Regions from separate parts of the Rhizobium sp. No.120 genome, predicted to be linked through region 1. Evidence: predicted binding sites of a transcription regulator. Region 1 holds the regulator's gene; the other holds the start of a gene.
The links. Region 1 encodes LexA, which represses DNA repair genes until DNA is damaged. Its sites were predicted from a motif close to TGTTCNNNNTGTGTTCNG; they were not measured.
Positions count from the first base shown of each region.

Region 1 (6,501 bases):
TCAAACCGAAGGAATGCTCCGTTATTTGCGGGCTGCCGACAACGTCTTCGAAGAAGCGGCGATAGGCAGCTGGCCGCGGCGCGGAAAGCGCCACGCGCGCGATGCCGGTCACCCCGTTTTCATGACGCTCAAGCACGCTTCGGTCAGCCGGAAGCGGATTGATGCGCTGACAGCAGAAGGCGAGAAAATCCGGCGCGCGCAGATCCGCGGCAAAAGCAAGACGAAAGCCGGCCGTGGTTTCCGTGCCGTCCTGCATCTTCATGGGACGGGAGAAATCCAGCATTCGTCCCGCAGAAATCGCCGCCGCTTTGAAACGCTCGTCATCCGCCACAGCATCATCCGTACCGAACACCACGGCCGAAAAGCCATCTTCCCCCACCCGGAAGCGATAGGCCTGATCGCGCGCAACAAAAACATTGCCATCCAGGATGCTCCTCCCGCACTCTTCCGCGGATGCCACAGCCAAAGGCTCTAAATAGGTTTTATCGGCAAGATAAACGCAGGCATTCTGTGTGCCAAAGGGATGGCGCGCATCCGGAGCCACTGTAAAACCGAGCTTGCCGAGGCGCTCGCGCGCCAGGGCGATATCGACGGTCGGCAGCACAAGATGATCCAGTGGATGCTGTGACGAATTCATGGTTCCTCCTGTTTGCCTGTGGGAGCAGATTTGCGCCCATCCTTCGCTCAATTCAAGACAGGAACATGGACACTCGACGCACAGGGGCAGGACCGAAGGCAATCTCGCAAACGTGATCGCTGATTCTCAATTCCATCGGGCTTCAACGACGACGCGCAACATCGATCCGCTTCCTGGATACGCCGACCAAGTAATAAGGCATGAGAATGGAAATATCGACATTTCATATATTTTTCAAATCGTTGCAGCATGTATAGCGTCTCGACGTGTTAAGCCGATCCATTCGCAACTCGTGTTTATTTAATTGACCCTGCAAGGCTTTACCGAAATTTAAGCACTTGCGGAACACATATGGAACATATAGTGTCCGTTCTGGATTTGTTTCACGGCTTTTCTTGATTCTGGGGTTCCAAGACGATGTTGACGCGCAAGCAGCAGGAACTGCTTCTCTTCATTCACGAACGCATGAAGGAATCTGGTGTTCCGCCATCCTTCGACGAGATGAAGGATGCACTGGATCTGGCATCCAAATCCGGTATCCATCGTCTGATCACGGCGCTGGAGGAGCGCGGCTTTATCCGCCGGCTGCCGAACCGAGCCAGGGCCCTCGAAGTCATCAAGCTGCCGGAAGCCTATAGTCCAAGTCTGCAGCCTCGCCGCGGTTTTTCGCCGAGCGTCATCGAAGGCAGCCTCGGCAGGCCACAGCCCGCCGCTCCGCCCGCTCAGCCGAAGGTCGCAAATGACGATCATAGCGGTTCGGCTTCCGTGCCCGTGATGGGCCGGATTGCTGCCGGCGTTCCTATCTCGGCCATCCAGAACAATACACACGATATTACCGTTCCCGCCGACATGCTTGGTTCTGGCGAACATTATGCGCTTGAAGTCCGCGGGGATTCGATGATCGATGCGGGTATCTTCGACGGCGATACGGTCATTATCCGCAATTCGACGACAGCCAACCCGGGCGACATCGTCGTGGCGCTCGTCGACGACGAAGAGGCGACACTGAAGCGCTTCCGCCGCAAGGGTGCCTCCATCGCGCTGGAAGCCGCGAACCCAGCCTATGAAACCCGCATCTTCGGGCCGGATCGCGTGAAAGTTCAGGGTAAGCTCGTTGGCCTTATTCGTCGCTATCACTGACCGGTGAGTTGTCGACGACTGGTGGTGCCTTTGCAAGTGGCGCGTCAAATTTGCCGGTGCGCCAATCATAAGTTCGATGTCTGGTCCATGGCCGCTGCGGGTTCTCGAATGCGGCTGATATGATGGGCTTGTCGGCGGTAAGCATCATTTCGATGGAGCCGGTTTTGCGCAATGTCGCACCGGTTATGAGCATCGCTCCGGAGCGGCAGTAGTCCAGCCGCAGCCGGATATGTGTCACGATAATGTTCCCCGTGTCGCAAGCTGCGGGCAGGTAGGCTGCGTTCTCGATGGTGACCAATATCACGCCGTTTTCCAGCATGGCTACGCACCATGCTCCCTTCTGACAGGCAAAGCTTCCCTGCATGGTACGATCTAAGGCTTCCGCCATTGCTGTACCGACCGCCTTCTGCTCTTCGTTACTTAGTCGCTTATGCCGATCCGTCTTGCTGATCTGCGGAAGCCGGTCATCGGTCGCAAGCATCGTTGGCGGTTGATGTTCGGCCGCGACCAGCGCTTTTTGCCATTGCTCGAAGATGAAGGCCTGCGGTCTCTCGCGATTGGTGGAGAGAATATCATCCTGGCGCAAGGCAACGAGAATGCCATCTTCCGAGATCATCAGATCTGGCTTCGGCACGCCGGAGCCGAACGCAGCCACACCGACAGATGACGGCGATAGCAACAGTCCCAGATGGCGAAGCCTGGTCCGCAGCATGCTCATGATCAGGAATCCTGCGATGAAAGTCGGCATCAGCCAGCCGGGCTGGCGGCCGAAGGTGATATCGCCTCCCCAGCCTGCTACGGTTTTCGCGATGATGATCACAAGCTCCAGTCCCTCGCCGGTGACTTTCCAGAACGGTCCATCGATTCCGAAAGGCATCAGCAGCATCGCCATCATGCCGAAGGGCATGACGATGAAAGAGACGACGGGCATGGCCGCAAGGTTGGCGGCAAGTCCATATGTCGCCAGCCGGTGAAAATGTTCGATCGAAAATATCGCTGTCGACACACCGCCGATAAAGGAGGTGGATATCACGCCCCCGAAGAAGCGCGTGATAAATAGCAATGGGCTCAATAAGCGGATGCGCGAAACAACGTTCTCGCGATGGCGACGTCGTTTCCACAGCGAATAGCCCGAAACCAGCGCAAGCGTCGCGGCATAGGACATCTGGAAGCTCGGACCGAGCACTTGCGACGGAGACAAGACGAGGATGACGATGGCTGAGAGCGCCACATTGCGCAAGCTGATTGACGGTCTATCGAAAAGCACGGCCACCAACATGATCGCCATCATGATGAAGGCGCGTTCGGCGGAAACGCCGAAACCGGAAATAAGGTAATAGGCCGTTACCGTCAGAAGTGCGCCGAAAGCCGCAAATTTCTTTGTTGGCCAAGCCTGAGCGACACCGGGGAAAAAGCTGAACAAATAACGTAGACCGACATAGAAAATGCCGGCCGACAGCGCCATGTTGAGGCCGGAAATTGCAATGATGTGGGTCAGGCCCGCGACTCGCAAGGCCTCAGTCGTATCCTTTGAGATCGCACGTCTCTCATCGGTGACAAGCGCTGCGGCAAAGGCGCCGGTATCTCCCGGCAAGGTTTGCCTGATCCGGTCGCCTATGCTGTTGCGCAAGCCCGCAAGCCAGATATCGGCCGTATCCAATAACGAGCCGGCAGCGTTGTCACCGGATGGTGATAATAATTCCGGCGTTCCGTAGGCAAAGCCATTCGCGCCGATGCCGTTAAAATATGAGCTGAAGGCGAAATCGTTGAGGCCGATCAATGCCGGTCCGGCTGGAGGCGTCAGACGCGCCCTGCCCTGGATCCGATCACCCAAATCGAACGGCTCCGCTTGCTTGCGCACGAAGATCGTGACCCGTTGCGGCACGCGGCGAATAGAAGGCTTTTCCGTTGCCTCGACGCGGACGACATAGCGCCAGCGCCCATTGTCATAGGTCTCCCGTCGCTCAATCTGCCCAGTCACGGTGGTCGTCACGGCCGAATCGAGCATGACGGTGGAAACCCGCCAGCTTTCCCATTGCGAGAGCGCCATGCCCAGGCAGATGAGCATACCGGCGAAAAGCGTGTGGTGTAGTAGCCTGCCCGCATCGCGCTTGAGCAAAAAGCCCAAAGCAAACAGAACGAGGCCTGCGAGAACTGCCTGCGGTGGCGGATCGACCTGCGCTTCAAACCAGATAATCGCACCCAAACCCATATAGATCGGCGCGAACAGAACAGCACGGCCATGGGCCGCCTCCTCCGCAATCAAGCCGAGGACAGCGGCTCCAAGATGCTTCGCAACACGCAGGAAACGCGCCGTCAGCGGCGCCTGATCCTGTGTTCGTTCCCATCGTCGCGCTTTGGCGCGAAGGGTAATCGTGGTGGAAAAGGCGCGACCTTGCGGGGACGCGATAACGTCCTTGCTCTCTTCCTGCTGGTCGGATGCCTCCAAATTAGGCACTCGCTGACTGCCCCCGCGCCAAACTACAGCTTCTGCGCGATTTGTGCCGTCACCGTCTAGTGAATTCAACCGAAATCGGCGGGAACAAAGCTCAATAGGGCCTGTTTCTCAGCGTGGCATACGAAAAGACGCTTCTGCAGTGCCCAAAAGTTGATACTGCATTGCACAATTCAGCGCTAGGATAACTTGGCATTAGCCTCGGGATCATATAGCTAGTCGGTAGTCGCTTAACCTTTTGGCGCTTTTTATGGCGTCAATCCCGCCAAATCTTGGAGGATCAGCATGACGGAACAAAGCGCGAAACTAACTTGGGGTGAAAAGACGGTGGACCTGCCGGTCAAGACCGGAACCATCGGCCCGAGTGTCATTGATATTGGTGCCCTTTATAAGAACACCTCCACTTTCACTTACGATCCTGGTTTCACCTCCACCGCGTCGTGCGAGTCGAGCATTACCTATATCGATGGCGACGAAGGCGTTCTACTGCACCGCGGCTATCCGATCGATCAGCTGGCCGAACATGGCGATTTCCTCGAAGTCTGCTACCTGCTTCTCTACGGCGAACTGCCGACGGCAGCACAGAAGAAGGACTTCGACTATCGCGTGACCCACCACACGATGGTGCACGAGCAGATGTCGCGCTTCTTCACCGGCTTCCGCCGCGACGCTCATCCGATGGCCGTCATGTGCGGCTGTGTCGGTGCGCTCTCCGCTTTTTATCACGATTCCACCGACATCACGGATCCGCACCAGCGTATGGTCGCAAGCCTGCGCATGATCGCCAAGATGCCGACGCTCGCCGCCATGGCCTACAAGTACCATATCGGCCAGCCCTTCGTTTACCCGAAGAACGACCTCGACTATGCGTCGAACTTCCTGCGCATGTGCTTTGCCGTTCCGTGCGAAGAATATGTGGTCAATCCGGTGCTTGCCCGCGCCATGGACCGCATCTTCATCCTCCACGCCGATCACGAGCAGAACGCTTCGACCTCGACGGTTCGCCTGGCAGGCTCTTCCGGTGCCAATCCGTTTGCCTGTATCGCAGCAGGCATCGCCTGCCTCTGGGGACCGGCTCACGGCGGCGCCAACGAAGCGGCCCTAAACATGCTGAACGAAATCGGCACGGTGGACCGCATTCCGGAATTCATCGCCCGCGCCAAGGACAAGAATGATCCGTTCCGCCTGATGGGCTTCGGTCACCGTGTCTACAAGAACTATGACCCGCGCGCCAAGATCATGCAGAAGACGGCGCACGAAGTTCTCGGCGAACTCGGCATCAAGGACGATCCGCTACTCGACATCGCGATCGAACTGGAGCGCATCGCTCTGACGGATGAATATTTTATCGAGAAGAAGCTGTATCCGAACGTCGACTTCTATTCCGGCATCACACTGAAGGCTCTTGGCTTCCCCACGACCATGTTCACCGTTCTGTTCGCTCTTGCCCGCACCGTCGGCTGGATCGCTCAGTGGAATGAAATGATCGAGGATCCGCATCAGCGCATCGGCCGTCCGCGCCAGCTCTATACGGGCGCTCCGCTGCGCGAATACGTGCCTGTTTCCAAGCGCTAAGCTTCGGTATTCAAACAAAAAACCGGTCAGCGATGACCGGTTTTTTTATGAGCGAGAACGTCCAGAACAATCTGCGACGCCTTGTCGCCGGGCGGCTCCTCCGTTTGCATCCGTTCCCAGACCAGATCGTAGCCGGCAAGCATAGCCGCCCGCTCCGGCGTATTGCTCGACAGGCGCTCCATATAACGAGCCAGCATGCCCGGCCGCAGAACGTCATTGATGAGTTCTGGCAGGACGGCGTAATCAGCGATCAGGTTCGGCAAAGCTGCCGTCCATATCTTGATACGCGACAGCACGAATTTCGCCAGCCATTCCGTCTTGTAGGTCGAGACTACGGGAACGCCCGCCAGTCCAAGCTCCAGAATGACCGTGCCAGAGGCGGCCATGGCAGCGTCGGCCTGGGCAAAGGCGCTCCACTTGGCATCCTGGCCGACAAGTATATCGGGCTTGACCTGCCAACTTTCCGTCAACGAGCGAACCAGCGCCTCCTGCTTCGGCACTGTCGGCAGCAGAAAACGAATATTATCATTTCTCCGGCTAAGCTCTTCGGTAGCCCGCTCAAAAACCGGAAGCAATTGCCGTATCTCCGATGCACGCGATCCGGGCAGAAGCAGGATCGTCTTCTGCACATCGGCGCCTGCCAGACCGCGCAAGGCGCGCTGATGGCGAGTTTCCAGAAGATTGGCATCGACTG
Region 1 is NZ_BAAJNQ010000003.1:98,300-104,800, forward strand. It holds gene ACYJRZ_RS11000 (VOC family protein) at 1-637, opposite strand, end outside; gene lexA (transcriptional repressor LexA) at 1,055-1,777, shown strand; gene ACYJRZ_RS11010 (ComEC/Rec2 family competence protein) at 1,758-4,226, opposite strand; gene gltA (citrate synthase) at 4,518-5,807, shown strand; gene lpxB (lipid-A-disaccharide synthase) at 5,834-6,501, opposite strand, start outside.

Region 2 (6,501 bases), on a different contig from region 1:
CGTTCGATGTGCTGATTGTCGGCGGAAGGCTCGTCGATGTCGCGACCTCGGAAATGAGGCCGGCCGATATCGGCCTTGTCGGCCCCTTGATCGCAAGCGTTCATGCCTCCGGGACAAGGAAGGACGCAAGGCAGACCATCGACGCTTCGGGACGATTCATCACACCCGGATTTATCGACACGCATATGCACGTCGAAAGCTCGATGGTGACGCCAAGGCGATACGCGGAAACGGTCGTCCCCCAGGGCACGACAACGGTCTGCTGGGATCCACATGAAATCGGCAACGTCGCCGGCCTCGACGGCATTCGATGGGCGCTCGAAGAAACACGGCAATTGCCGCTGCGCTTCCTGACACTGGCACCATCCTGCGTCCCCTCGGCACCTGGCCTTGAGCTTGCTGGTGCGGAGTTCCGTTCCGACGAAATGGCGACCATGATCAGCTGGCCGGAAATTTCCGGCGTTGCCGAAGTGATGAACATGCGCGGGGTCCTGGAGCGAAGCGAGCCAATGCGCGGCATTGTCGAAGCCGGACTTGCAAGCGGCAAGCGTGTTTGCGGCCATGCCCGCGGGCTCGAAGGCGCGGAATTGCAGGCCTTTGTTGCCGCAGGCATCCAATCCGATCACGAGCTTACCTCGGGTGAGGACTTGCTGGCGAAATTGCGGGCAGGCGTTACCATCGAATTGCGCGGTTCCCATGACTATCTCCTGCCCGGCGCCGTCGAGGCATTGAAAAAGCTGCCACATCTGCCGCAGACATTGACGATCTGCACCGATGACGTCTTCCCAGACGACCTCGTGAATGACGGCGGGATATCATCCGTTTTGAGACGTCTCATCAGCTATGGAATGAAGCCGGTCGATGCCATCCGCGCCGCGACGCTCAACGCCGCCATGTGGCTGAACCGCTATGATCTGGGATTGGTGGTACCCGGTCGCCGTGCCGACATCGTCATTCTGTCCGATCTCGAAAAGTTCGTCGTCGAGCGCGTTTATGCATCGGGGCGTGAGGTCGCGAGAAGCGGCAGCCTCGTTGGAGCCAGCGAGTGCATGCCCTCGGATGCCTATCGCGACACCGTAAGGCTCGAGAAGCTTTCCGCCGCCGATTTCGAGATCGAGCTGCCGGGCATGACTGATGCTCGCGTCAACACGATTGTCAGCCCACGATTCACGAAATGGGGAGAGGCAATCGTCAAAATCGAAAATGACAAGCTCGTTCTGCCTCACGATATGCTGCTGATGGCCGTCATCCATCGTCATGGTAGAAAAGAGCCTAAACCCGTCATCGGCATCCTGGAAGACTGGGGCCATTGGCGTGGTGCTTTGGCGACGACGATATCGCATGACAGCCATAATCTCACCGTCTTCGGCCGCGACCCCGCAGATATGGCTGCGGCAGCCAATGCCGTCATCGAGGCTGGCGGCGGCATGGCAACGGCGGCCGATGGCGAGGTAACGGCATTGCTTCCCCTGCCCGTCTGCGGCTTGCTGTCGGATGCACCCGCAATGGAGGTGGCCGATGATTTCGCCAGGCTGCGCGCCGCAGCTGATGCAATTGCGGACTGGATGCCGCCAATTCGCACCTTCAAGGCCGTCGTCGGAGCAAGCCTTGCTTGCAACCCCGGCCCGCATGTCACCGATCTCGGGCTGACCGACGGAACCACCCGGGACATAAGACCGCTTCTTGCTGCAAGCCGAATTTGAAGCCACGCGACACACGGCAGCCTTTGCCGATTTGGGAGAACATCCGAACCATGGTGGACCTCCTCTATTCTGTCACATCCATGTCATGAAATACGCCGACACCTCATGCGAAATCAGGAGCGGGTACCGACATGGATTATTTCAGACGTTTCAACTTTCTGTTCGCGACGCCAACATTCGACAATGAGGATCTGGAAGGCGCCCGCTACAATCAGATCGTCGAGGAGATCGAACGCTCCGGCTTCGAGGTAGTACGCGCGCGCAATCTCGAAGATGCCGAGATCGCCGTGCAGACGGATGCGGCCATCGGCTGCATGCTGGTCGACTGGGGCAAGAAGGGCCTCGAAGGAAAGACGGCCGCCCTCATCAACCTCATGCGCCGGCGCGGCCTCGAGTTCCCGATCATCCTGCTGATCCGCCGCAAGCGCTTCGAGGATGTGCCGGTGGAAGTCCTCGATTTCATCGACGGCTACGTCTTCCTATCGGAAGAAACGCCCGCCTTCATCGCGAAAAGCCTGATCAGCAGGCTCAAGCAATATGCCGAGACGCTGAAGACGCCATTCTTCGGTGCGCTTGTCGATTATGCCGAGGAAGGCAACCACCTCTGGACTTGCCCGGGGCACAACGGCGGCATCTTCTATAGCCGCAGCCCCATCGGCCGGGTCTTCATGGAGCATCTGGGTGAAGCGGTCTTCCGCGACGATCTCGACAATTCCGTGCTCGATCTCGGCGACCTCCTGACCCACGAGGGACCAGCGCTTGCCGCGCAAAAGGAAGCAGCGAAGATTTTCGGCGCTGAGAAGACCTATTTCGTGCTGAACGGCACCTCCACGTCCAACAAGGTCGCGCTCTCGGCGCTCGTGACCGACGGCGATCTCGTGCTGTTCGACCGCAACAACCACAAGGCCGCCCATCACGGCGCCTTGATGATCTCGGGCGGCATTCCGATCTATCTGCCGACCAGACGCAATGTCTATGGCCTGATCGGCCCTATGGATTTCGCTGACATGGACGAGGAGGCGCTGCGCGAGCGTATCCGCACCCATCCGCTGGTGAAAGATCCAGAAGCCTACAAGAAGCCGCGGCCGTTCCGCGTCGCGGTCGTGGAACAATGCACCTATGACGGCACCATCCACAATGCCGAGATGATCCTCAAGCGGATCGGCCACCTGTGCGATTACATCCTTTTCGACGAGGCATGGGCGGGCTTTATGAAATTTCATCCGCTTTATGCCGGGCGCTTTGCCATGGGTCTTTCCGATCTTGGCCCGGATGCGCCCGGCATCATCGCCACCCAATCCACTCATAAGCAGCTGGCAAGCTTCTCGCAGGCCTCGCAGATCCACATGAAGGATAGGCACATCACCGGCCAGAAACGCCGCGTGGAGCACCGGCGCTTCAACGAAAGCTTCATGCAGCACGCGTCGACCTCGCCCTTCTATCCGCTCTTCGCCTCGCTCGACGTCGGCGCGCAGATGATGAAGGGTCGCTCGGGCGAAGTGCTTTGGGACGACACGATCCGCCTCGGCATCGAACTGCGCAAGAAAATCCGCGCCGTTCGCCGCGAATTCGAGGAGAAGGAGCATCGCCCGGAACGCCGCTGGTTCTTCGAGCCTTTCGTGCCGGATCGGGTGGCGATCCCGGATGTGTCGAGCCCCGGCGCCGTGCATGACGTGCCGTGGGAAAGTGTCGCGACCGACCAGCTCGCAACCAATCCTGCCTTCTGGCACCTGACGCCCGATGCCTCATGGCACGGCTTTTCCGGCATGGAGCCGGGTTTTGCCATGACGGACCCGAACAAGCTCACCTTACTTACCCCCGGCTTCGACCGAGCGAGCGGGAAATACACCGAGCATGGGATTCCAGCGCCTGTGGTCGCACAATATCTGCGCGAAAACCGTATCGTCGCGGAAAAGAACGACCTCAATTCGCTGCTGTTCCTTCTGACGCCCGGTGTCGAGGCCAGCAAGGCCGGCACTCTGATCAGCGGCCTTGTTGCCTTCAAGAAGCTTCATGACGACAATGCGCTGCTGGAAGAGGCAATTCCGGAATTCTACCGTCGCCGTCCGGTTCGCTACGCGGGCGTGCGCCTGCGCGATCTCTGCGCTGAGATGCACAATTTCTTCCGCCAGGCCGATGTAAGCGCCCTGCAGACGAAGCAGTTTTCCGCCGAGCATCTGCCGCCGATCGCCATGTCGCCGCACGATGCCGCGCGCTGCCTGGTGCGCAACGATGTCGACTATCTGCCGATCGACGCCATTGCCGGCCGCATCGCGACGACGCCTTTCGTCGTCTATCCTCCGGGGATTGCGACCATCGTGCCGGGCGAGCGCCTGACGGAGCAGGCAAAGCCCATGATCGACTATCTCAAAATGTTTGAAACCTGCTTCAACACCTTCCCCGGCTTCGAAGTGGAGATTCAAGGCCTCTATCGCGAGATTGATGCATCCGGCAAAATCCGGCTCTATACCTACGTCGTCGCGGAATAGGTTGGAAAATTCGGATTGGTCATGAAGCAGGGTAAACCAATCGTCGTTCGCCCGTCCCGGGAGAGCGACGTCGACGCCATGTTGGCTATCTATCGCCGCCATATTCACCGCGGCGTCGAGGCCGGGGTTGATGACAGCGACACCCCGCAGCCGGACGATCTGCGCGAACGGCGCAAGAATTTGAAGGACAAACGCTTCCCGCATGTCGTTGCGATCGACGGAGAGAAGGTCGTCGGCTATGCCTATGTGGTGCTGTTCCGCAAGCGCCCGGCCTATCGCTATACCGTCAAGCATTCGATCTATGTGCATCACGATCATGTCGGCCAGGGCGTCGGCAGCCTGCTGATGCGCGGACTGATCGACGCCTGCGCCGCGGCTGGCTTCCGGCAGATGATCGGCTATATCGACGCGGACAATGTCGCTTCGCTCGCCTTGCACGAACGCTTCGGCTTCGTTCGCGTCGGCCTTCTGCCAGCCGTTGCTTATCGCTACGGTCGCTGGGCCGACACCGTGATGGTCCAGCGCTCGCTCGGTCCCGGCTCCACCACGCAACCGCCTCCGCCACCACTCTCGACCCGCTGAAGCAGAGCGGATTGCGGCTGCCGCGGCAAACTTGGCGCCTATGCCTGATGCTGCGTTTGAGCTGGTCTGAAGCCCAAGACGAAATTCACGACCTTCGATGAGGACATTTCGCAGGGCTTGAGAGAGAGGTTTCCTCCGGAGAGCATATACAGATTAAAGCTGACGATATCGGTCCCGCCAAGCTCTTCGCCATAGAGCCAGATCCGTTTCCCGTCGGTAGATCGCTTGACTGTGACACCCCAGGGGCGATCCTGAAAACGCCCCTCCGAATAGCCGTCAGGCAGCTTAGCAAGCGCATCTTCGAAGCCCGACAATTCGGCGGGCAGCGGCTGCGGAACGTCGTCGATCATGGTGCCAGGCATTCGTCACATATGCCGCAACCGTCTTCGTCCATCTTCCTCGCCGATCGCAGCCTTCGGCAGCATAGACATGCGGTGCCATCGGCTCGGGATTCCTCATCACGCTCGGGCGGAAGGATCTCCATAAGCAGGTCGGAAGGCGGATTGGTGGCGATTTGGCCCATCTTGAGGCTCCGTATTGGGGGGACGGACAAGAGATAAGAAGCCCTGAGCGCATCTCAAGGTGGCGTTTGCGGCATGGCTGGCCTGCGGCAATTTCCTCGCCTCTCCCTAGCAAACCAACAGAGCCGGTTTGATATCGTCATCGGGGATGATATGTTCTGCATTTGTTTCAGCCCCTGTAGTTGATGGGCCGCGCTGAACCTACTATGTGATGACCGAGACCTCCATGAACGACACGAGCTCGAGCCCAGTCCGAAAGATCATCCATGTGGATATGGATGCATTCTATGCGTCGGTCGAACAGCGAGACAATCCCGAGCTGCGCGGCAAACCGCTTGCGGTCGGAGGGTCGGCTGCGCGCGGCGTCGTGGCGGCAGCAAGCTACGAGGCCCGCGCCTTCGGCGTTCACTCGGCGATGCCTTCGGTTACCGCCAAACGCAAATGTCCGGAGCTGATTTTTGTGCCGCCGCGCTTCGACGTCTACAGGGCGGTGTCGCAGCAGATCCGCGAGATCTTTGCCGAATATACTTCGATGATCGAGCCGTTGTCGCTCGACGAGGCCTATCTCGACGTCACCCAGAACCACAACGGGATGGAAATCGCCACCGAGATCGCGCTGGAGATCCGGATCAAGATCAAGCAGACCACCGGCCTCAATGCTTCGGCCGGCATTTCCTACAATAAGTTCCTCGCCAAAATGGCAAGCGACCTCAACAAGCCGAACGGCCAGGCGGTCATTACACCGAAAAACGGGCCGGCCTTCGTCGAAACGCTTCCTGTCAAGAAATTCCACGGCGTCGGGCCGGCAACCGCCGAGCGCATGCATAAATACGGGATCGAAACCGGGCTGGATCTGAAATCGAAATCGCTCGCTTTCCTGCGGGAGCATTTTGGAAAGGCAGGCCCATATTTCTACGGTATCGCCCGCGGCATCGACGAGCGCCAGGTAAAGCCGGACCGGATCCGCAAATCTATCGGGGCGGAAGACACGTTCGTTGAAGATATCGACGATCTCGAACTGGCGAGGGCCGAGTTGCGGCCGCTGGCACAGAAGGTCTGGCGCTACTGCGAAGCAGGCGGTTTCAGCGCCAAAACGGTGACCGTGAAGATCAAATATTCGGACTTTACCCAGGCGACACGCAGTCGGACAGGCTCCTTGCCGGTCGCGGACGTTGGCGCCGTTCTTGAAATAGCGTCGGCGCTTCT
Region 2 is NZ_BAAJNQ010000010.1:29,115-35,615, reverse strand. It holds gene ACYJRZ_RS23505 (adenine deaminase) at 1-1,703, shown strand, start outside; gene ACYJRZ_RS23500 (Orn/Lys/Arg family decarboxylase) at 1,835-4,192, shown strand; gene ACYJRZ_RS23495 (N-acetyltransferase family protein) at 4,214-4,774, shown strand; gene ACYJRZ_RS23490 (hypothetical protein) at 4,813-5,136, opposite strand; gene dinB (DNA polymerase IV) at 5,522-6,501, shown strand, end outside.
Region 2: a site for LexA is predicted at 5,450-5,467, ahead of dinB (DNA polymerase IV). Genes of this name have one in related genera too.